Formosa sp. Hel1_33_131: one gene and its partner. The protein of the gene in region 2 interacts with the protein of the main gene of each other region in a pairwise test. Links are inferred from orthologs where the notes say so. Each region holds a gene or a part of one and is shown on either strand. Other genes may lie near its edges. The genes, in order: leuS and ligA.

What was found.
Region 1: the proteins of ligA (region 2) and leuS interact in binary tests that used the Escherichia coli proteins (3 or more experiments, as listed by UniProt). The link is inferred for Formosa sp. Hel1_33_131 from one-to-one orthologs.

What each region holds. Positions count from the first base shown.
Region 1 is NZ_CP017260.1:976,699-987,499, forward strand. What follows is about bases 2,932-6,270. They hold leuS (leucine--tRNA ligase), read right to left. Parts: upstream 5,949-6,270; coding sequence 3,132-5,948; downstream 2,932-3,131. Other genes in these bases: FORMB_RS04395 (SemiSWEET family sugar transporter), read right to left, coding at 2,932-3,142; FORMB_RS04405 (cell division protein FtsX), read left to right, coding at 6,107-6,270. Outside these bases: FORMB_RS04375 (DUF423 domain-containing protein), read right to left, coding at 1-134; FORMB_RS04380 (saccharopine dehydrogenase family protein), read left to right, coding at 208-1,572; FORMB_RS04385 (Lrp/AsnC ligand binding domain-containing protein), read left to right, coding at 1,636-2,097; FORMB_RS04390 (zinc metallopeptidase), read right to left, coding at 2,098-2,790; more of FORMB_RS04395, read right to left, coding at 2,870-2,931; more of FORMB_RS04405, read left to right, coding at 6,271-6,985; FORMB_RS04410 (DUF3098 domain-containing protein), read left to right, coding at 7,067-7,318; FORMB_RS04415 (undecaprenyl-diphosphate phosphatase), read left to right, coding at 7,319-8,107; tRNA pseudouridine(55) synthase TruB, read left to right, coding at 8,114-8,803; FORMB_RS04425 (DNA-3-methyladenine glycosylase I), read left to right, coding at 8,890-9,459; ppk2 (polyphosphate kinase 2), read right to left, coding at 9,456-10,226; ppk2 (polyphosphate kinase 2), read right to left, coding at 10,229-10,801.
Region 2 is NZ_CP017260.1:446,369-456,706, forward strand. Bases 3,263-6,138 are described here. They hold ligA (NAD-dependent DNA ligase LigA), read right to left. Parts: upstream 5,760-6,138; coding sequence 3,765-5,759; downstream 3,263-3,764. Other genes in these bases: FORMB_RS01915 (patatin-like phospholipase family protein), read left to right, coding at 3,263-3,503; FORMB_RS01920 (hypothetical protein), read left to right, coding at 3,516-3,728; prmC (peptide chain release factor N(5)-glutamine methyltransferase), read right to left, coding at 5,865-6,138. In the rest of the region: FORMB_RS01900 (hypothetical protein), read left to right, coding at 1-368; FORMB_RS01905 (nucleoid-associated protein), read left to right, coding at 372-1,421; FORMB_RS01910 (hypothetical protein), read left to right, coding at 1,499-2,272; more of FORMB_RS01915, read left to right, coding at 2,439-3,262; more of prmC, read right to left, coding at 6,139-6,713; FORMB_RS01935 (GNAT family N-acetyltransferase), read right to left, coding at 6,713-7,189; FORMB_RS01940 (LEA type 2 family protein), read left to right, coding at 7,257-7,718; bifunctional diaminohydroxyphosphoribosylaminopyrimidine deaminase/5-amino-6-(5-phosphoribosylamino)uracil reductase RibD, read left to right, coding at 7,715-8,719; FORMB_RS01950 (HAD family hydrolase), read left to right, coding at 8,712-9,329; FORMB_RS01955 (IMPACT family protein), read left to right, coding at 9,329-9,940; FORMB_RS01960 (acyl-CoA thioesterase), read right to left, coding at 9,937-10,335. UniProt on the Escherichia coli protein: DNA ligase that catalyzes the formation of phosphodiester linkages between 5'-phosphoryl and 3'-hydroxyl groups in double-stranded DNA using NAD as a coenzyme and as the energy source for the reaction.

The DNA of each region.
Region 1 (10,801 bases), 530 kb from region 2 along the record:
TAGCGAATGCCTGTATTAAGGCTCTCAAATGCTGAAATACTAAGCAAGGGTTTCAAACCATGCGTGGCAAAAGCACCTAAAACAACGCCAAGTCCTCCTGTAGCACACGCTAATAAAAATATTTTTCTGTCCATTTTGTTTTATAAAGTATTATATTTTCTACTTTAGTCGTCAAACTAATCACAAAAGTAAGAATCTATCATCAATATGCGAAACATTTTAATCATCGGAGCAGGCAAGTCTGCATCTTACCTTATAAAATATTTTTTAGATAAATCGATTTCAGAAAATTTAAACATCACCATTGGTGATTTAGTAATCTCAAATGCTGATAAATTGATTGGAAACCACGCCAATGCAAACGCACTTAAGCTTGATATTTTTGACAAAGCCGCGCGCGAAAAGGCGGTTCAAAATGCAGATATCGTGGTATCTATGTTGCCTGCTAGATTTCATATAGAGGTCGCAAAAGATTGCTTAGCATTCGGGAAACATCTGGTAACAGCATCTTATGTCAGTGAAGAAATGAAGGCATTGGATACAGAAGCAAAAGCTAAAAATTTAATATTTCTAAATGAGATTGGATTGGACCCTGGGGTTGATCACATGAGTGCAATGCAGGTGATCGATCGCATTAGAGCGGCTGGTGGAAAGATGCTTCTTTTTGAATCTTTTACAGGAGGCTTGATGGCCCCTGAAAGTGACACAAACCTTTGGAATTATAAATTTACTTGGAATCCTCGCAATGTGGTATTGGCGGGACAAGGCGGTGCTGCAAAGTTCCTTCAAGAAGGAAAGTTTAAATACATCCCTTACCACCGCTTGTTTAGGCGTACGGAGTTTTTGGAAGTAGAAGGTTACGGACGCTTTGAGGCCTATGCCAATAGAGATTCGCTTAAATATCAAGAGGTATATGGATTGGAAGACATCAAGACATTGTACAGAGGAACGGTTCGACGGGTTGGTTTTAGCAGGGCTTGGCAAATTTTTGTAGTTCTTGGAATGACGGATGACAGCTATACGATTGCAGATAGCGAAAACATGAGCTACCGAAGTTTTGTGAATTCGTTTTTGCCTTACAGTCCTACAGATTCTGTAGAATTAAAATTAAGGTATCAATTAAAAATTGATCAGGATGATATTGTATGGGAGAAACTAGAAGAACTGGATGTCTTTAATGCCAATAAAAAAGTGGTATTGAAAAATGCCACGCCCGCACAAATTCTTCAAAAAATACTTTTAGACAGTTGGACGTTGAGTCCAGAAGACAAAGACATGATTGTGATGTATCACAAGTTTGGTTATGAATTGGATGGTAAAAAACATCAAATTGATGCAACAATGGTCTGTACTGGCGAAGACCAAACATTTACTGCGATGGCAAAAACCGTAGGATTGCCCGTTGCAATAGCTACTTTAGCTATATTAAACAACAAAATACAAAGCTATGGCGTTCAAATACCTACTAAAAAAGAATTCTACACCCCTGTATTAAATGAGTTAAAAGAATTTGGTGTCATATTTAACGAAAAAGAGAGTGAATACCTAGGATATAACCCCTTAAATGAATAATTTAGTTATAAATTGAAATAATTTGAATACTTTTGGTTTATAAAATAGTAATTCGAGTAAAAAATGAATAAAACCCTAGAAATTGACGGTATTGACAAAACAATTCTAAGAGCACTGATGAAAGATGCAAGAACTCCTGTGCTAGAAATTTCACGTTCTATTGGGATTTCAGGTGCTGCCATTCACCAACGGCTGCGGAAATTAGAAAGCTCTGGACTTATTGCAGGTTCTAAGTTTGTGTTGAATCCAAAAGTTTTAGGCTATACAACCATGGCATTTGTGGGTGTGTTTTTAGACAAAGCCAAAAATAACTCAGACGCTGTCAAGCAGCTCAAAAGAATTTCTGAAGTCATAGAATGCCATTACACCACTGGAAATTGGAGTGTATTAATCAAAATTCTATGTAAAGACAATGAGCACCTAATGTCAGTTTTAAACAAACAAATTCAACCGATTTCAGGAGTTTCAAGAACAGAAACCTTTATTTCGTTAGATCAACAAATTGATCGCCAAATTAAAATATAACTAGTCGCTTCCAAAAATTTGTAAACCCCAATACACTAAAGTTGCAAGCGACCCCAATGCTGCTACTAAATAGGTTCGTGCCGCCCACTTGAGTGCATCTTCGGCGCCCTTAAATTCTTCTTGAGACAACATGTGTTTATTTTTCAACCATGCCAATGCACGGTTACTCGCATCGTATTCTACGGGTAAGGTAACAAAACTAAACGCTGTGGCAACCGCCATCAACACAAAGCCCAAAACAACCACCCAATAGCCCAAGCCAACACCCGCTCCAAAGCCTAAAATTAGACCTCCGATAATCAACCACATGGATAATTTTGAGGAAATATTCACAGCAGGCACAAGAGTTGAGCGCAATTGTAACCAACTGTAGGCTTGAGCATGTTGTACTGCATGACCACATTCGTGAGCAGCAACTGCGGCAGCGGCAGCATTTCGTTCGTTATAAACGGCTTCACTTAGGTTGACTGTTTTATCTCTGGGGTTGTAATGATCTGTGAGGCGACCCGCTGTTGAGACGACTTTTACATCTTTAATACCATGATCTAAAAGCATTTTTTCAGCAATTTCAGCACCACTCATCCCGTTGCGTAAATGGATTTTTGAATAGGTTGCAAATTTGCGTTTTAAGGTTGAACTCACAAGCCAGCTCACTAAAGCAATGGCTCCAAGAATAAGATAGTAGGTTCCCATAATATTTGTTTTAGGTTTATTTTTATTAAGTCCTCAAAAATAATACCAATTTTTAAAACTGAAAAATTGACAATATATTTTAACGTTTTCTGAATTTATAAATAAAAACCAACAGGGTAAATGACGACACCAAAGTAATCGTATTTGCCAATATCATTGACAGGCTGTCTTTTAAAACCCCATACACCAACCAAAATACAATGCCTATAAAAAACAAAGAAAAGGTAGGCAATGAAAAGCCTGATACATCTTTTGTTTTCCACGTTTTATAAACTTGAGGCAAAAACGCGTAGGTGGTCAAGCAAGCTGCGATGAGCCCTATGACTTCGATAGAATCTATATTATCCAACAATGTTTACAATTTTACCGGGTACAACAATCACTTTTTTCGGAACGCGCCCATCTAATTGTACGAGGGTTTTCTCGTCCCCCATCACAGCCGTTTCTATGTCCTCTTTGCTTAAATCCAATGACAATTCGATCGTAAATCGCATTTTACCATTGAAGGAAATGGGATAGGCTTTAGTGCTTTCCACTAGGTGACTGGCGTCAAATTCTGGAAACTCAGCCGTTGTGATCGATTCTGAATGTCCCAACTGCGCCCATAATTCTTCTGCAATATGTGGTGCATACGGCGCGATCAATACCAATAGCGGTTCCAAAATTTCTTTGGATACACAGCCTTGAGCGGTGAGCTCATTCACGGCAATCATAAAGGTTGAGACCGAGGTGTTAAACGAGAAGTTCTCGATGTCTTCGGTGACTTTTTTAATGGTTTTATGAAGGGTTTTTAAATCCTCCTTTGAAGGCTCCATCTCTGTGATTTTAAGTCCTTCTTGACTAATATATAGTTTCCATAATTTTTTTAGAAAATTATGAACGCCTGTTATTCCAGACGTATTCCACGGTTTGTATTGTTCTAATGGCCCTAAAAACATTTCGTATAAACGGAGGGAGTCGGCGCCATACTGTTCGCAAATCGCATCGGGGTTGACGACATTGTATTTGGATTTAGACATTTTTTCGACCTCTCTTTTTACTTTAAAAAGGCCTTCACTGTCCGAGATAAACTCTGCATTTTTAAACTCTTCTCTCCAAGATTTAAACGCCTCTATATCTAATTCATCCGATGCATTTACAAAAGATACATCTGCATGAATCCACTGAATAGATTCGGTGGTAATTTGATCTACAGACATAAACGTATTGGTTCCTTCGACTCTTCCTACAAACGCACTCGTTCCCAAAATCATTCCCTGATTGATCAGTTTTTTAGCAAACTCATCCACAGGCACAACGCCTAAATCAAACAGGAATTTTTGCCAAAAACGCGCATAGAGCAAATGTCCGGTTGCATGCTCGCTACCTCCTATATACAAATCCACTTCTTTCCAGTAATTCAAAGCTTTAGAGCTTGCGAATTCGTTGGAATTATGCGCGTCCATATACCTGTTGAAATACCAAGAACTTCCCGCCCATCCAGGCATTGTGTTGAGTTCTAATGGAAAGATGGTTTGATGGTCTATTTGACTGTTTGCTACAACACTGTTCAGAGTGGTGTCCCACGCCCAAACATCGGCACGACCTAATGGCGGCTCGCCTTCTTCGGTTGGTAAATATTTTTCAACTTCTGGCAAACTGATTGGCAAATGTTCTGCAGCAATCATTTGTGGCAATCCATTCACGTAATACACAGGAAAGGGTTCGCCCCAATACCGCTGTCTGGAAAATACCGCATCTCGGAGTCTGTAATTTGTTTTTCCTAAACCATGTTGTTTTGCTTCTAAGGTTTCAATGGCTTTTTTAGAGGCATCTTTATATTCGAGTCCATTTAGAAAATCGCTGTTAGCAATAATCGCCTTGGCTTTATCGGTATAGGCTTCTTCACTGATGTCAACGCCTTCAAAAATATTTGGAATTTCTATGTTGAAATGTTTCGCGAAATCATAATCGCGCTGGTCTCCACAGGGCACTGACATCACAGCACCTGTTCCGTAGCCTGCCAAAACATAATCGCCTACCCAAACAGGAACGGGTTTTTTTGTCAAGGGATGCTCGGCATAAGCTCCTGTAAATACACCTGAAATGGTTTTTACATCTGCCATTCGATCGCGTTCGCTGCGTTTGGCAGTTGCCAACACATAGGCGTCCACTGCTGATTTTTGAGCGGGGGTGGTAATCTGATTCACCAATTCGTGCTCAGGCGCAAGCGTCATAAACGACACGCCATAAATGGTGTCGGGTCGTGTGGTAAACACTTCAATCGTTGAAGCGTGTTCTTTAAGGTTAAACACCACAGAAGCACCTACTGATTTTCCAATCCAATTTCGCTGACTTTCTTTCAAAGCATCCGTCCAATCGATGGTGTTAAGACCCTGTAAAAGACGCTCGGCATAGGCTGAAATTCGCATGCTCCATTGGGTCATTTTTTTTCGGATGACAGGGTAGCCACCACGTTCGGAAACGCCGTTGACGATTTCGTCATTCGCTAAAACGGTTCCCAATTCTGGACACCAGTTCACTTCTGTTTCTGCTAAATATGTTAATCTGTATTGTAATAAAATTTGTTGTTGACGTTCCGACGAAAAGGCATTCCACTCTTCAGCCTTAAACGCTTCGATCCCTTCATCACAGACGGCGTCCACTGTTGCATTTCCTTGAGTAGAAAATAACGTTTCTAGTGTCTCAATAGATTGTGCTTTATTGGATGAATTATCATACCAAGAATTAAACAATTGGATAAAAATCCATTGGGTCCATTTGTAATAATCTGGTGAAGATGTTCGCACTTCTCTTGACCAATCAAACGAAAAGCCCATTTGATCGAGTTGTCTTCGGTAGGTTTTTATATTTGATTCGGTAGTCACCGCTGGGTGTTGCCCCGTTTGGATGGCATACTGTTCTGCGGGCAACCCGAAACTATCATACCCTTGCGGATGCAATACATTGAACCCTTTATGGCGTTTGTAGCGCGCGTAAATATCAGACGCAATATAACCAAGGGGATGCCCCACATGAAGCCCTGCACCACTAGGGTAAGGAAACATGTCTAAGACATAATATTTGGGTTTCGTGGAATGGTTATCGGCTTGAAAAGTTTTATTTTCTGCCCAGTATTTTTGCCATTTGGCCTCAATTTCATTGAAATTGTACATCATATAAACGTCATTAATAGGCGCAAATTTACGGTTTATTTGGCAAGTAAAAAACTATGCTTCCCGAAACACCTCTGCAGGCAAATGTTAATTTGTTTTCAGGGAATTACTAGCCATTTAAGTAAGTTTTTTTATACTTTTACATTCGTAAGACATTTGCTATGAGTTCATCTTTTGAAAAACATCAGAAACGCCGTTTAATTTCGTCCTATTTTTCGGTCGTGCTTAGCATTGCTTTGGTCCTATTTTTATTGGGAATCCTAGGGTTGTTGGTGATCAACGCAAAATCGGTTTCTGATAATTTTAAAGAACAGGTCATTTTGACCATCTACTTAGAAGACTCTTCTAAAGAAGTTGAAATAAAACAGCTCGAAAAAAGTTTGGCATTTTCAGACTACGTAAAACAGACAAAATTTATTTCAAAAGAGTCTGCAGCGGATTTTATGAAATTAGAATATGGGGAAGATTTTTTAGACGATGTTGGTTACAATCCTTTGAAAAATTCGATTGAAGTGAACCTCAAAGCCGACTTTGTGACCGCCCGTCGCTTGGACAGCATCACAGAAAGCACAATGAAAAAAAACTTTGTCGAAGATATTAAATATGACAAAGACCTTGTGTCTTTAATGAATAGCAATGTAAAACGTTTGAGTTTATGGATTTTAATCATCAGCGGAATTTTTACGGGAATTGCAGTACTCTTAATAAGTAGCTCCATTCGTTTGGCAGTGAATTCCAAACGCTTTTCAATCAAGACCATGCAAATGGTGGGCGCGACCAAAAAATTTATCCGCCGACCTTTTATTTGGCGCAGTATTCGGCTTGGAGTTATCGGCTCACTTTTAGCTCTTATTGGTATGGGAGCAGTCGTCTATTATGTGGATAAATCATTTCCTGAATTTGATTTGATTCAAAATCAATTGTTTATTGGTGCTTTGTTTGGCTCCATCTTTATAGTTGGAATTTTAATTACTTGGTGGAGCACCTTTTTCGCAACACAACGTTTTTTAAATCTAAAAACCGATCAACTTTATTATTAATAGACCCCACTGTCAAAAACAATTTAAACTACTTTTTTTAGTTTTAATGAACACTAGTACATTCACAAAATTTAATTAATTATGGGAGAACAAAAACGAAAAGAAACCACAAAGAAGAATTTTATTTTTGAAAGACAAAATTACAAATGGATGTTTATTGGTCTTGGGTTTATCGCTTTGGGATTTATCCTGATGGCGGGCGGCGGTTCCGATGATCCAAATGTGTTTAATCCTGAAATCTTTAACTCTCAAAGAATACGAGTGGCACCAACGCTTATTTTAATAGGATTTGGAATCCAGATTTATGCCATCCTTAAAAATTTCAAAAAATAAATGGATCTTTTTGACAGTATTTTATTAGGAATTATACAAGGACTTACCGAGTTTTTACCAGTATCCTCTAGTGGGCATTTAGAAATTGGAAAAGCCCTATTGGGCGATGACTCCATCCCCGAAGACAGTTTAATTTTTACGGTAGTACTCCACTTTGCAACGGCGTTGAGTACCTTAATTATATTTAGAAAAGACATTGTTACCATGCTTGTGGCTTTGTTCAAGTTTGAATGGAATGAGGAGACGCAGTTTATTGTAAAAATAATGATTTCCATGCTGCCTGCTGGATTCGTCGGCATCCTGTTTGAAGAGGAGTTAGAAGCGCTTTTTGGGAGTAATATCCTACTTGTTGGGGTCATGCTGATCGTGACGGCTTTGTTATTATTTATGGCAGATCGAGCTAAAACAACCGATAAAAAAGTAGGGTTTTGGGATGCTTTTATCATTGGAATTTCACAAGCCATTGCGATGCTTCCAGGGATTTCACGCTCGGGGGCAACCATTTCAACTTCAGTATTGCTGGGGAATGACAAATCAAAAGCGGCACGCTTTTCATTTCTAATGGTGATACCACTTATTTTTGGGAAAATAGCAAAAGACCTTATCAGTGGTGATTTGAGTTATAATGCTGATAATTTTGGCAGCCTGTCCGCAGGGTTTATAGCGGCCTTTGTCGCAGGACTTTTTGCCTGTACCTTAATGATTCTTTTGGTTAAAAATAGTCAATTAAAATACTTTGCGTATTACTGTTGCATCGTCGGTATTTTAGCCATTATCATAACACTTTAATTCAAAATGAAAACGGTTCAAGATTATTTAGACGGACAACTATTGTTGATCGACAAACCCTTAGAATGGACGTCCTTTCAAGTGGTTAATAAATTACGTTGGCACATTCGTCAAGCTTTCAATTTAAAAAAAATTAAAGTAGGCCATGCAGGGACTTTAGATCCGTTAGCAACCGGACTCTTAGTGATTTGTACTGGCAAAATGACAAAGCAAATCGACACTTTTCAAGGGCAAATCAAAACCTATACGGGCACATTTGTTTTGGGCAGTACTACGCCTTCCTATGATCTTGAAACAGCAATCGATCAGGAGTTTCCAACAGCACATATTACGCCTGAATTAATTCATGAAACCACCAAAAAATTTATAGGGGAGATTGATCAATTTCCACCTGTTTTTTCTGCCTTAAAAAAAGAAGGCAAACGTTTGTACGAATTTGCGCGCGCTGGAGAAGCTGTGAAAATTGACTCTCGAAAAGTTATGATTAATGCGTTTGAAATTACAAAAATAGAGGGCCTAACAGTGGACTTTAGCGTCAGCTGTAGCAAAGGAACTTACATCCGTTCATTGGCCTATGACTTTGGGAAAGCACTGGAATCAGGGGCACATTTATCTGCACTTCGTCGTACTAAAATCGGAGACTTCTCCGTAGAAAAAGCCATTTCAATTGATGAATTTATTTCAGAATTGAGTTAAAACTACAAAGGTTCGGATTTAGAGAAAAATTAAATTTAATTCGTTTTTCATTCTTTTTAGAAATGAGTTTTTTATAACTTTAGGGCATGTTAAAGCAAAAACAACGTTGTGGATGGTGTATGGGAGACCCGCTCTATGAAGCCTATCACGATGAGGAATGGGGTGTTCCTGTGTATGATGATCTAAAGTTGTTTGAGTTTTTGATTTTAGAAACTTTTCAAGCGGGTTTAAGCTGGATTACCATTCTACGAAAACGCGAAAATTTTAGAGCTGTTTTTGATGCATTTGACTATACGAAAGTAGCAAACTACGATGCTGCTAAGTTTGATGCCTTAATAATAGACAAAGGCATTATTCGAAATAAATTAAAAATAAAAGCGGCGATTTCTAATGCTCAAGCCTTTATTGAAATTCAAAAAGAGTTTGGGAGTTTTAGCAACTATATCTGGAAATTCACAGATGGTAAACCAATAAAAAATGCGGTCGTAGATTATAAAAAAGCACCCCCAAATACGCCTTTGAGTGACCAAATAAGTAAAGATCTAAAAAGTCGTGGATTTAAGTTTGTAGGCAGCACCGTTGTGTACGCCCACATGCAAGCCACGGGAATGGTCAACGATCATGAAACAACTTGTTTCCGATATAATGAGGTTTAATTATTATAAGGAATCAGTTCTAAAAGCTTCTCGATAACCTCAACTCTCGCTCTACTTTTTCTATTGGCTCTAATGATAATCCAAGGAGCTATTTCAGTATCTGTTTCCTCAAACATTCTGGCTTTATACGACGTATAATCGTCCCAAAGTTCTAGAGCCGATTCATCCACTTTACTGAATTTCCATTTTTTAACAGGGCTCGATTTGATATCTTCAAAACGTCTTGATTGCTCATCTTTAGAAATAGAGAAATAAAATTTTACAACCCGAATTCCAGAATCGATAATCATTTTTTCGAATTGGTTCACCTGATTCATAAATACCTCATATTCCTTTTGTGTACAAAATCCATTGACGGGTTCTACCACTGCACGGTTGTACCAACTTCTATCAAAGAAAGTGATTTGACCATTACGGGGTAAGTTTTTGATATAACGTTGAAAATACCATTGACTTTTTTCTTCATCGGTTGGCTTTGAAAGGGCGACTACATTTAATTCTCTAGGATTTAAATGTTGAGTGATCCGTCGAATTGCGCCGCCTTTTCCAGCAGCATCTCGACCTTCAAAAATAACAACTAATTTTTCGCCTTCAGCCTCCACCCATTGTTGGAGTTTGATCAATTCTTCTTGGAGTCGTTCTAATTTGGATTCGTGATTCAAAATCCGTAACGCTTTGGGAATCGTCATATCATCCTCACTCAGAAACAATTGAAGTCCCCGTTTACTATTCAGTCTTTTTAAATTTCTTGGTGTTAACTCTTCCATAACTAATCGATTTGAGTGATCATTCTGTGATAGCGTTGCACAACATTTGGATCGGGAAGTACCGTGGTATGTGAGATTCCTTTTCGGTCGTAATCAAAATGAGATAAGACGTGTCGTATACTTTCCAAGCGCGCTTGTTTTTTGTTGTTCGTTTTTATAATAATCCAGGGACTAATTGAGGTGTGTGTTTTACTGAACATCTGTTCTTTGTAAAAGGTGTATTTGTCCCATCTGTTCTGTCCTTCTTTATCAACGGGGCTAAATTTCCACTGCTTTAAAGGGTTTTTTAATCTAGAATTGAAGCGTCTTTCTTGCTCTTCTTTTGAAATTGAAAACCAAAATTTGATGATAATCACGCCATCTTCATAAAGCATGTGTTCAAATTCAGGCACTTGCAACATGAATTTTTTATATTGTTCTTCTCCACAAAAATCCATCACAGGTTCCACCACCGCACGGTTGTACCAGCTTCGGTCAAAAAACACCAACTCTCCAGGGTCTGGCAATTCTTTTATATAGCGTCTAAAGTACCATTGTCCTTTTTCAATTTTTGTTGGCTTGGTAAGTGCTACAAC
Region 2 (10,338 bases):
ACCCAACTTATGCATTACTAAAAAAATTAGAAGGTAAATTTTATAAATACGCAAAATTTGATTACGATAGGGAAATATCATTAAAGGATATAAACACCATACTAAATTACTTTGAAACAGAAAATGAACGGCAAGAATTAATCAATGATATTAATAATTTTATTATAAATAACGAGCAAAAAATTCAAAGAATTTATGAAGAAAATAGAGGTCGATACCACAAAATACTATTCCTGACTCAACCTGAAATTTTCATTATTTGGTATATGCTCCAAAACAATACTTTTACAATAGAAGATAATTGGGACAGCGATTTTGATAGCGAAGATATTGAACAAATTAAAACCCTCTGGGGAAATGAACTATAAGATATGTTAGATTTTACTAATTGCAACATAGGCAACGTGATTGCCCATCAAATTGGAAATAAAACCAATAAAGAAGGTATTATTATCTCAAATTTATTACTTGATACAAATGACCCAAGATTGAGGGAACTATTGATTAAATACTTTTTATTCCCATTCTCCAATATGGAAGAGTTTTATTCATTTACTTTTTCTGATGGGAATTTTAACTTGAACCCGTTATATCAACTTACAAGTGATGTGTTTTCAAACGAGGGTAACTTCATAGAAATAAGTAAAAGTATCGCTCAACATTTATACGAAGTATCGCTACACCCACAAATTAAGGCTGGAGATTTATTCGTCTCAACTTTTAATAATATTAAAGTTGATAATATATTGGTAAATGGTTTTGGTGTTTTCAAGTCTGAAAATAGACAACAATTTTTAAAATTAAATAAAAAGTCAAATGAATTTGCTTTAAATTATGATGATGGTATCAATATTGAAAAACTTGACAAAGGATGTCTAATCTTAAATATAGGAAAAGAAAAAGGATACAAGGTTTATGTTATTGACAAATCTAATAAATCAAGTGAAGCTCAATACTGGAAAGATTTTTTTCTAAATATTCGACCTACTAAGACTGGATACCATCTTACAAATCAATTTCTAGGAATAGCGAAACAATTCGTGACAGAGCAATTAATAGAAGAATTTGAAGTAAATAAAACTGACCAAATTGATTTATTAAATCGCTCTGTAGATTATTTCAAAACTAACGATAAATTTGAAAAAGAAGACTTTGAAAAATCAGTTTTTCAAAGTGAGGAGTTAATAAAATCTTTTAGAAGTTTCGATAACTCATATAGAGATAATAACGATATAGAACTTGCAAATAGTTTTGACATATCTTCACAAGCAGTAAAAAAGCAAGTTAGGGCTTTTAAAAAAGTATTGAAACTTGACAAGAATTTTCACATTTACATACACGGAAATAAAGAACTAATAGAACAAGGAGTGGAAAAAGATGGTAGAAAATATTATAAAATTTATTATAATGATGAGAGTTAACCTCCTGTGCAAAGCCTCCCTAGTTAGCGCAACTAAGCTTAGTCAAAGTCATTAGGTAAAATTAGAAAAACAACAAAATGAAAACAACCTTATCAATCATATTTTTATTCATTTCAATGTTAACTTTTGGGCAAGAGAAATGGACTTATCAAAATGATAATATTTATAAAATTAACAAAGTTAAAGCTCGAAAGTGGTTTAATGGAAACAAACTAACCGCAACAACCTTTTACAATAAAGAGGGACAAATGATAAAATTTCAGCACGAGCCATTTCTTGGCGGTGAGCAAAGAACTATTTATTTTGAGTATAATGAAAAAGGGAAATTGATAAATCAAGTGGACACAACACGAAATATCAAACCTGATAAAAAGGCTTTAAAAAAATTAAAAAAAATGGGACTTGATTTATCATCAAATTTCAGAAATAACAGACCAGAAATTGAAGTCTTGAAATTTAATATTGAATACGAAGATGACAAACTTATCAAATTAACTAAATTCAATGCTAACGGGACATTAAACACCGTAGATCATTTTGAGAACAATGGACGAAAGCAAGTTCGTGAATGGTACAGAAATGGAGAAAAATATCAAGAAAGTATTACAGAATACATAGATGACTTTCACAAAGAAAAATACTATGGTTGGGAAATTAGACCTAATCTTGAAAAGAGTAAGTGGAATTACTCTTTTGAATATGTATACGAAAATGGAATAATAAAAGAGTTTACTCGATTCGATAATGGGCAAAAGAAAGAAACCACCAAGATGGAATATGATAATAATGGACTTTTAATTAAAGCTATTTATTACACGACTGAAAGATTCGAATATGAATATTATAAATAACATTCCCCTGCTGCCGCACGAATCCTTTCGTGTGGTTCGTACAAAAAACTAATACCAATATAAAGGACTGACTGCATCAAACCTTCAATTTCGTACAACAGCAAAGCCAATTTTCGGAACGATTTTTGAGACAGAAATTGTGTTGAATTCTACAAATAATAAATACATGAAAAACAAGAAAAAAGTACGCATTCTCACCCTAGATGGCGGAGGCATTAGAGGCATCATTCCTGCTACTATTATTAAATACATCGAGGAATATCTAGAGAAAAAAATACCCGGAACCACTATTGCCGATCACTTTGACTTTATTTCTGGAACGAGTACGGGAGGCATCCTAACCGCTCTTTACTTAACCCCTCAGGATGGAGATCACACCAAAGCAAAATATGCTGCTTCAGAGGCATTGGATTTTTATGTAAAAGAAGGCTACGGTATTTTTAACGCCTCAAAGATTAGTAATTGGAAACGATTGTGGGGACTCAGAAGTGCGACCTTGTTTAGCCCTCGAAATTTAGAAAATTTACTTCAAAAGAAATTTGGAGACCTTCTGATCAGTGCGCTCATAAAACCCTGCCTTATTACCACTTATAATATGAATACCAAATCTTCTTTCTTTTTTACAAGCAATGAAGACACTTCTAAAAGGGAATTTTATGTACGGGACGTTTTACGGTCAACCTCAGCAGCGCCAACCTACTTTCCTCCAGCAAAAATAAAAAATATGGCAGCAAACGTCCAAGAAAATAAGGCGTTGGCTGAAATGATAAATTTGGACGGAGGCGTATTTGCCAACAACCCTACAATGTGTGCATACGCAGAAGCTAGAAACACAAACTTTAAAGACCGAAATAACAATGAACCCTCCGCAAGTGATATGTACATTTTATCCATTGGTACAGGCGGAGGCGGCTTTGAACTTCAGCAAAAAGAAAAAAGCGCTAATTGGAGTCTTTTAACATGGGCAAAGACCATCCCAGATATTATGATGGATGGAAGTATTGATACCGTAGCGTTTCAAATGAATGAGATCAATGGAACCCTCCAGCCGAATGATCCTGGGGCCTATATGCGGATTGATACGCCAACAGAAGATCAAAATTACGCTGCTGACATGTCTGATGCTTCGCCAGAAAACATTAAAAAACTGATGAATGCCGGTATCAAAACTCTGGAATACGCAAAAGCAAATGGTTTGGATGACTTTCTAGATGGGCTTATAGATCAATAAGTTCTCTTACGTATGAAACCTGTTAACAATCCAATTTTTAATTATACCGAATTCGGTACAATTAAAAATCAAGTGGGATTAAACCGTTTTACGCTCTCTGTTAAAAAATGGATTAATGCTACAAATACGATTGGAGTAGCTGCGAAAACAGGTAGATATGGAGGAACTTATGCTCATTCAGACATCGCTCGCTCTCGCACGAAATCGAAGATTCAACGAAGTTAATCTTTCGTGTGGTTAGTACAAAAAACTCCGCTATCTTTAACTCAGCATCTCCAAAAACTCGGGTTCAGAAATAATAGGCACTTTGAGGCTCTCGGCTTTGGTGCGCTTGCTGGGTCCCATATTGGCACCTGCTACCACATAGGAGGTTTTGGCTGAAATAGAACTCACCACCTTTCCACCATTGGAATCGATGAGGGCTTTGAGCTCGTCACGAGAGACCGTTTCAAACACACCAGACACCACAAAACGCAGCCCTTCTAACTGAGTGGTTTGATTGGACAGAGCTTCTTCTGACAGTTGCAATTGGAGGCCGTATAAAATCAAACGAGATACCATTTGAATATTTGCTTCCTTACTAAAGAAATCCACTACACTTTCGGCAATTCTAATGCCGATTTCGTCCACCGTTTCTAAATCTTCCAAAGTGGCTTTGGACAAGGCTTCTATGGATTTGTAATGTTTGGCTAATTTTTTGGCCACCGTTTCTCCTACATAGCGAATGCCCAGTCCAAACAAGACCCGTTCAAAAGGGACGTCTTTAGAGGCTTGAACGCCGTTGACTAAGTTATCGGCGCTTTTCTCTGCCATGCGGTCGAGGTGGATGATCTGATCCGTTGTCAGCTCGTATAAATCGGCATAATCAAGGATCAATCCCTCATTGACCAATAAGGCCACGGTTTCGCCACCCAAACCTTCGATGTCCAAGGCTTTTCGGGAAATATAATGTTGAATACGTCCAATAATTTGAGGCGAACAGCCCTTGTCATTCGGACAATAATGATGTGCCTCCCCTTCTTTTCGAACGAGTGGTGTTTCACATTCTGGGCAGGCGGTGAGGTACACTGTTTTGGGTGTATCTGCCGCACGACGTTCCAAATCGACCCCCATAATTTTAGGAATGATTTCACCGCCTTTTTCGACATAGACCCAGTCGCCAACGCGGACGTCTAATTTTTCTATTTGATCGGCATTGTGGAGCGAAGCACGTTTCACAATCGTTCCTGCCAATTCCACAGGCTGAAGATTCGCCACGGGTGTAATCGCCCCCGTTCTCCCCACCTGATACGAAATGTGTTCGAGGCGTGTAGAAACCTGCTCTGCTTTAAATTTATAAGCCATCGCCCAACGCGGGGCTTTGGCAGTATAGCCCAACTCGGCTTGTTGAAATAAACTGTTCACTTTCACCACAACACCATCTGTTTCGTAAGGCAATTCATGACGGTGGATGTCCCAATAGTTGACAAATTCTAACACCCCATCAATGGAGTCGGTAAGCTTGGCAATGGTGGGGACTTTAAACCCCCAAGAACGTGCTTTTTCAAGATTTTCAAACTGGGTTTTTAAATCGGTATTTTCACCCACAATGCTGTACAACAAACACTCCAAAGGGCGTTTGGCAACCTCGGCGCTATCTTGTAATTTTAAACTTCCAGAAGCGGTGTTCCGTGGGTTTTTATAAGGTTCCTCCCCTGCGGCGATGCGCTCGGCATTCATGGCATTAAAGCCTTCAAAAGGAAGAACAATTTCACCACGAATTTCAAATTTGTCTGGATAGTCGCCCCGTAATTTTAAAGGCACGGATTTAATGGTTTTAATGTTTGCCGTAACATTGTCACCTTGCGTACCATCGCCCCGTGTCAACGCCTGAACAAGCAACCCGTTTTCATAGGTGAGACTGATAGACGCGCCGTCGTATTTCAACTCACAAGTATATGCAATGGCACCATCGACCATCTTTCGTAATCGGGTTTCCCAATCCATCAAATCTTCTTTGGAATAGGAATTATCTAAAGAGTACATGCGTTGGGCATGCACAATGGTTTCAAAGTTTTTAGTGACAGCACCGCCCACTCTGAGGGTTGGCGAACTGGCATCATAATACTGTGGATATGCTGCTTCTAAGTCTTGGAGTTGTTTCAACTTGGTGTCAAACTCAAAGTCAGAAATGGACGGTTCATCCAAAACATAATAGTTATAATTATGCTGACTTAGCGCCTCTCGAAGTTGTAAAATCTGTTCTTTAATATCCATCAAAAAAAATAATCGGTCTTAATATTTAGCTCTACAAGATATAAAAATGAGCGGTATCTAAAAGGGAAATACGGAGAATTTATCAGCAATTTAGTCAACAAAAATTCAACGCTTGGTAGCGCGCATCATTCTATTTTTAGCAAAAACATCCGCTTTTAATTGAACGTCTTCAAAATCATCTGAGGAACAAAGTGCTTTTGTTTCAGCTCCTAAATATTCGTTGATTTCAAAATAGAGCAAACCGTCTTTTTTAAGGTTTATTTTACTCAGCTCCACAATGGCTTTATAAAATACGAGTGGACTTTCATTTTCAACAAACAACGCCAAATGCGGCTCGTGTTCCAACACATTGGGTGCCATGTGTTCTTTTTCACTCTCACGAACATAAGGCGGATTGGACACGATGACATCAAACGACAATTCAGTGTTTGTCCATTCCAAAACATTCGCTTCGATACAGTTCAACTGAACGTCATTTTGTTGCGCATTGTACTGTGCCATTTCCAAAGCAGCTGGGCTCACATCCAAGGCATACACTTCTGCATTGGGCAAGTGCTTAGCCAAACTCACCGCAATGCAGCCAGAACCAGTGCCTATATCTAAAATTTTAAGGGGGTTGTTGGGATCTGCACCTTTTAAAATCCAAGCCACCAATTCTTCAGTTTCAGGGCGTGGGATCAATACATTGACATCGACTTTAAATTCCAATCCAAAAAAGGAGGTGGTTCCTAAAATATACTGAATGGGCTCATAGGTTAACAAACGACTGATGATAGTTTCAAAATATTCAAACGTTTCGGGAGTAATGAGGGTCTCGGATTTTAGGCTCACATCAATGCGTTTGAACCCTAAATGATGTTCGCAAACTCTGTGAAAAAATGCACCTATTTCATCTTTAGGGTAATAGCCTAAGAGTCCATTTTGAAAAAAATTATGAAGTGATTTTAATTGCATTATAAGGTTTTTATCATTCGAACACCGCAAGAGCTGTGGCCGGTATTTCCCATTGAAGTCTCTAAGTATTCAAATCCGTATTGTTTATATAATTTCTGAGCTGTTTTAAGTTCCGAGAGCGTTTCTAAATAGCACTGCTTGTACCCCATCGATTTGGCAGCATCCAAACAAATTTCTAAAAGTTGTTTGCTGTATCCTTTCCCTCGTATTTCGTGAGAAAGATACATTTTTTGAAGTTCACAAATGGATGCATCTTTAGGGTCTAAGACTTTAATCCCAGAACCGCCCTTCACTTCGCCTTCATCCACCACCACAAAATAAACGGCCTTTTCTTCTTGATAGGATTCAAACATTTGCGTGGTTTCAACATCTTCGTAAACAGTCCCTGTCAAAGGGAGTTGAAGCTCTCTAAATATGGATTTAATGATGGATTCGATTTGTGAATTATCGTTAAATTGAATTTCTCTAATACGCATGTTATGGATACCGATTAATAAATCTTATTTTTGTTGTTCGAAGATACATATAATACCCAAAAAAATAATGAAAAAATTTACGATCCTCGCCTTAATCGTTTTGACAACGAGTTGCGCCATCAAGCAGAAACCTGTATTTATCAAAATAGACGGGATTCAACTTGTGGACGCTAATTCCAAAACACTGACCTTGAGAGCGGATGCCCTTTTTAACAATCCAAACGATGTTGGCGGCCGACTGAATACCGAAGGTGTCACTGTGTTTGTAAATGATATTTTAATGGGAGTCGTTCGTGCAGAGGAATTTAAAGTCCCTACAAAAGATGATTTTAGGGTGCCACTTCAAATGGAAGTCAACACAAAAGACCTTTTAAACAAGGATCCAAATGGGTTGTTAGGTGGGCTTCTAAACAGTGTTTTGAATCGCACTTTAAAAGTTAAATATGAAGGAGTTATTCAATTTAAAGCCTTAGGTTTTACGTACACATATCCTATTAATAAAACAGAAACTATTAAAATTAAATTATAATCACCCACGAACATTACATAGCACGTTGCATTGAAATTGCCAAAAAAGGCTTGGGCTCTACAGCTCCCAATCCGATGGTGGGCTGTGTGATTGTGGTGGATGACCAGATTATAACAGAAGGCTATACAGGACCTTACGGAAGTTCGCATGCAGAAGTGAATGCCATAAACGCTGTCAAAGATCCAAGCGTACTCTCAAAAGCGACCCTCTATGTCACCTTAGAACCTTGTGCGCATTATGGAAAAACACCGCCTTGTAGCGATTTGATTATTGCCCATAAAATCCCCAAAGTGGTGATTGGATGTTTAGATGAACACGAAAAAGTGTGTGGCAAAGGCATCGCAAAACTGAAGGCCGCTGGATGTGACGTTCTTGTAGGCGTTTTGGAACAAGAATGTAAAACACATCACAAACGTTTTTTTACCTTCCATACTAAAAAGCGTCCTTATATTATATTGAAATGGGCCGAAAGCAAAGACGGCTTTATCGCTCCCCTATCAAAATCTGAAACAAAACCTGTTTGGATTAGCAATACTTACTCCAGGCAACTGGTGCATCAATGGCGTGCAGAGGAACAAGCGATTTTGGTTGGTGCAAATACAGTGGTTCAAGACAACCCGAGTTTGACCACCCGAGAGGTCGAAGGTTCCAACCCAATCCGAGTTGTCATCGACCTAAAAAATTCTTTAGCAGATTCCTATCAGGTGTTTAATTCTGAAGCAAAAACCATTCGGTTGACTTCTCATGAAATTAATATACAAAACCCACTGGCATCTGAAGTTTGCAAGGCTTTACATGCAGAGCATATAACTTCCGTAATTATTGAAGGGGGACAAAAAACATTGCAAGCATTTATTGATGAAAATCTTTGGGATGAAGCACGTGTTTTTTCAAGTGAGCTCAATTTAAATGACGGAATTTCAAAACCTCAAATTAAAGGTTCATTAGTTTCTGAAACACAGCTTACTTCTGATTGCTTAAAAATTCTTGTGAATGATTAACACACTTATATTTGATTTTGGGGATGTGTTTATCAACTTAGACAAGCCTGCCATTGAACGTTCGTTGTTCAATCTTGGAGTGACTTCTATTACAGAGGACATGCTTCAGACGGCAATGCAGTATGAAAAAGGGGGGATATCTACTGACGACTTTGTAACTGCATTCACGGCGAAATATCCATCCATTTCTGCGGCACAATTTAAAAAAGCTTGGAATTCAATTATTTTAGAGTTTCCAGAATACCGTTTAGAGTTTATAGAAAAACTCTCTACATATAAAAACTACAAACTTATTTTACTCAGCAACACCAATGCACTTCATATCGAACAAGTCATAGAAAACATGTCTTTATATAGGTATGAACGTTTTAAAAGTTGTTTTGACAAATTTTACCTTTCACATGAAATACACTTCCGAAAGCCCGATGCATCCATTTATGAATATGTATTAAACGAGAATCAACTGGAAGCTGACCGTTGTTTCTTCGTAGATGACACCAAAGAAAATACACAAGCAGCAGCCCAACTCGGCATACATACTTGGAATAATAACCCTGAAAAAGAGGATATTATAAACCTTTTTGACAACCCTTTATTTACAAATTCATAATGTCAGTGTTGACTTATAAAACAATTCTCAAACCTTCTGAAGAAGTTCTTTATAAAGACAAAGGGAGTAAGTTTTATGGGTACGCATTCCCCCTAAAGACAATAGAAGAGTATAAAAAAATTATAGAAAAACTTAAACAAAAACATTCCAGTGCAGGTCATTTTTGTTTTGCGTACCAACACGGCATTGAAACCCTCTATCACAGAGCTTCAGATGATGGAGAGCCCTCAAATAGTGCAGGCTTGCCAATTTATGGGCAATTGCAAGCGTTTGATGTTACCAATGTTCTTGTGGTGGTGGTCCGTTATTTTGGAGGGACAAAACTTGGCGTTGGGGGCTTGATCAGCGCTTACAAGACTACGGCGAAATTAAGTTTGGAGGCGAGCGACATAAAAACCTTGGATATTTTAATCACCTTCAAACTAAGTTTTGAATACAAAGATTTGAGTCAAGTAATGCGGATTATTAAAAAACAGCAGCTCGTTATAAAGTCTCAGCGGCTTGAAATGGAATGTGAAGTGGTTGTTTTGGTCAAAAAAAGTGGTAAAAAAAGCCTTCAAACTACTTTTGAGGCCTTTCATAAAATTAAAGTTGAAATTTTAAACGATTAAATTTGCAGTTTATCTAAAATATATTGGGGACAACGCATCGGGAAATTAGACTTCATGTTAACAAATACCAATTTGGTGTTGGCCGTTGTGAGTAATTCACCGCTAGAATTATGAATTTCGTAATTAAACTCAATAGAAGCCGTTGGTTGTTTCACAAGTGTCGTAGATATCGTCAAAACATCATCGTAAAAAGCTGGTTTTTTGTAGTTTAAACTCAAAGACACCACCGGTAACATCACGTCATTGGCCTCCATTTCTTTATAAGAAATCCCTAAAGCAGTCAACCACTCTAAACGTCCAATTTCCAGATACTGAGCGTAATTCCCATGGTACACAACCCCCATTTGATCAGTTTCTGCGTATCTCACCTTAATCTTTGTTTGATGTATATTCATATA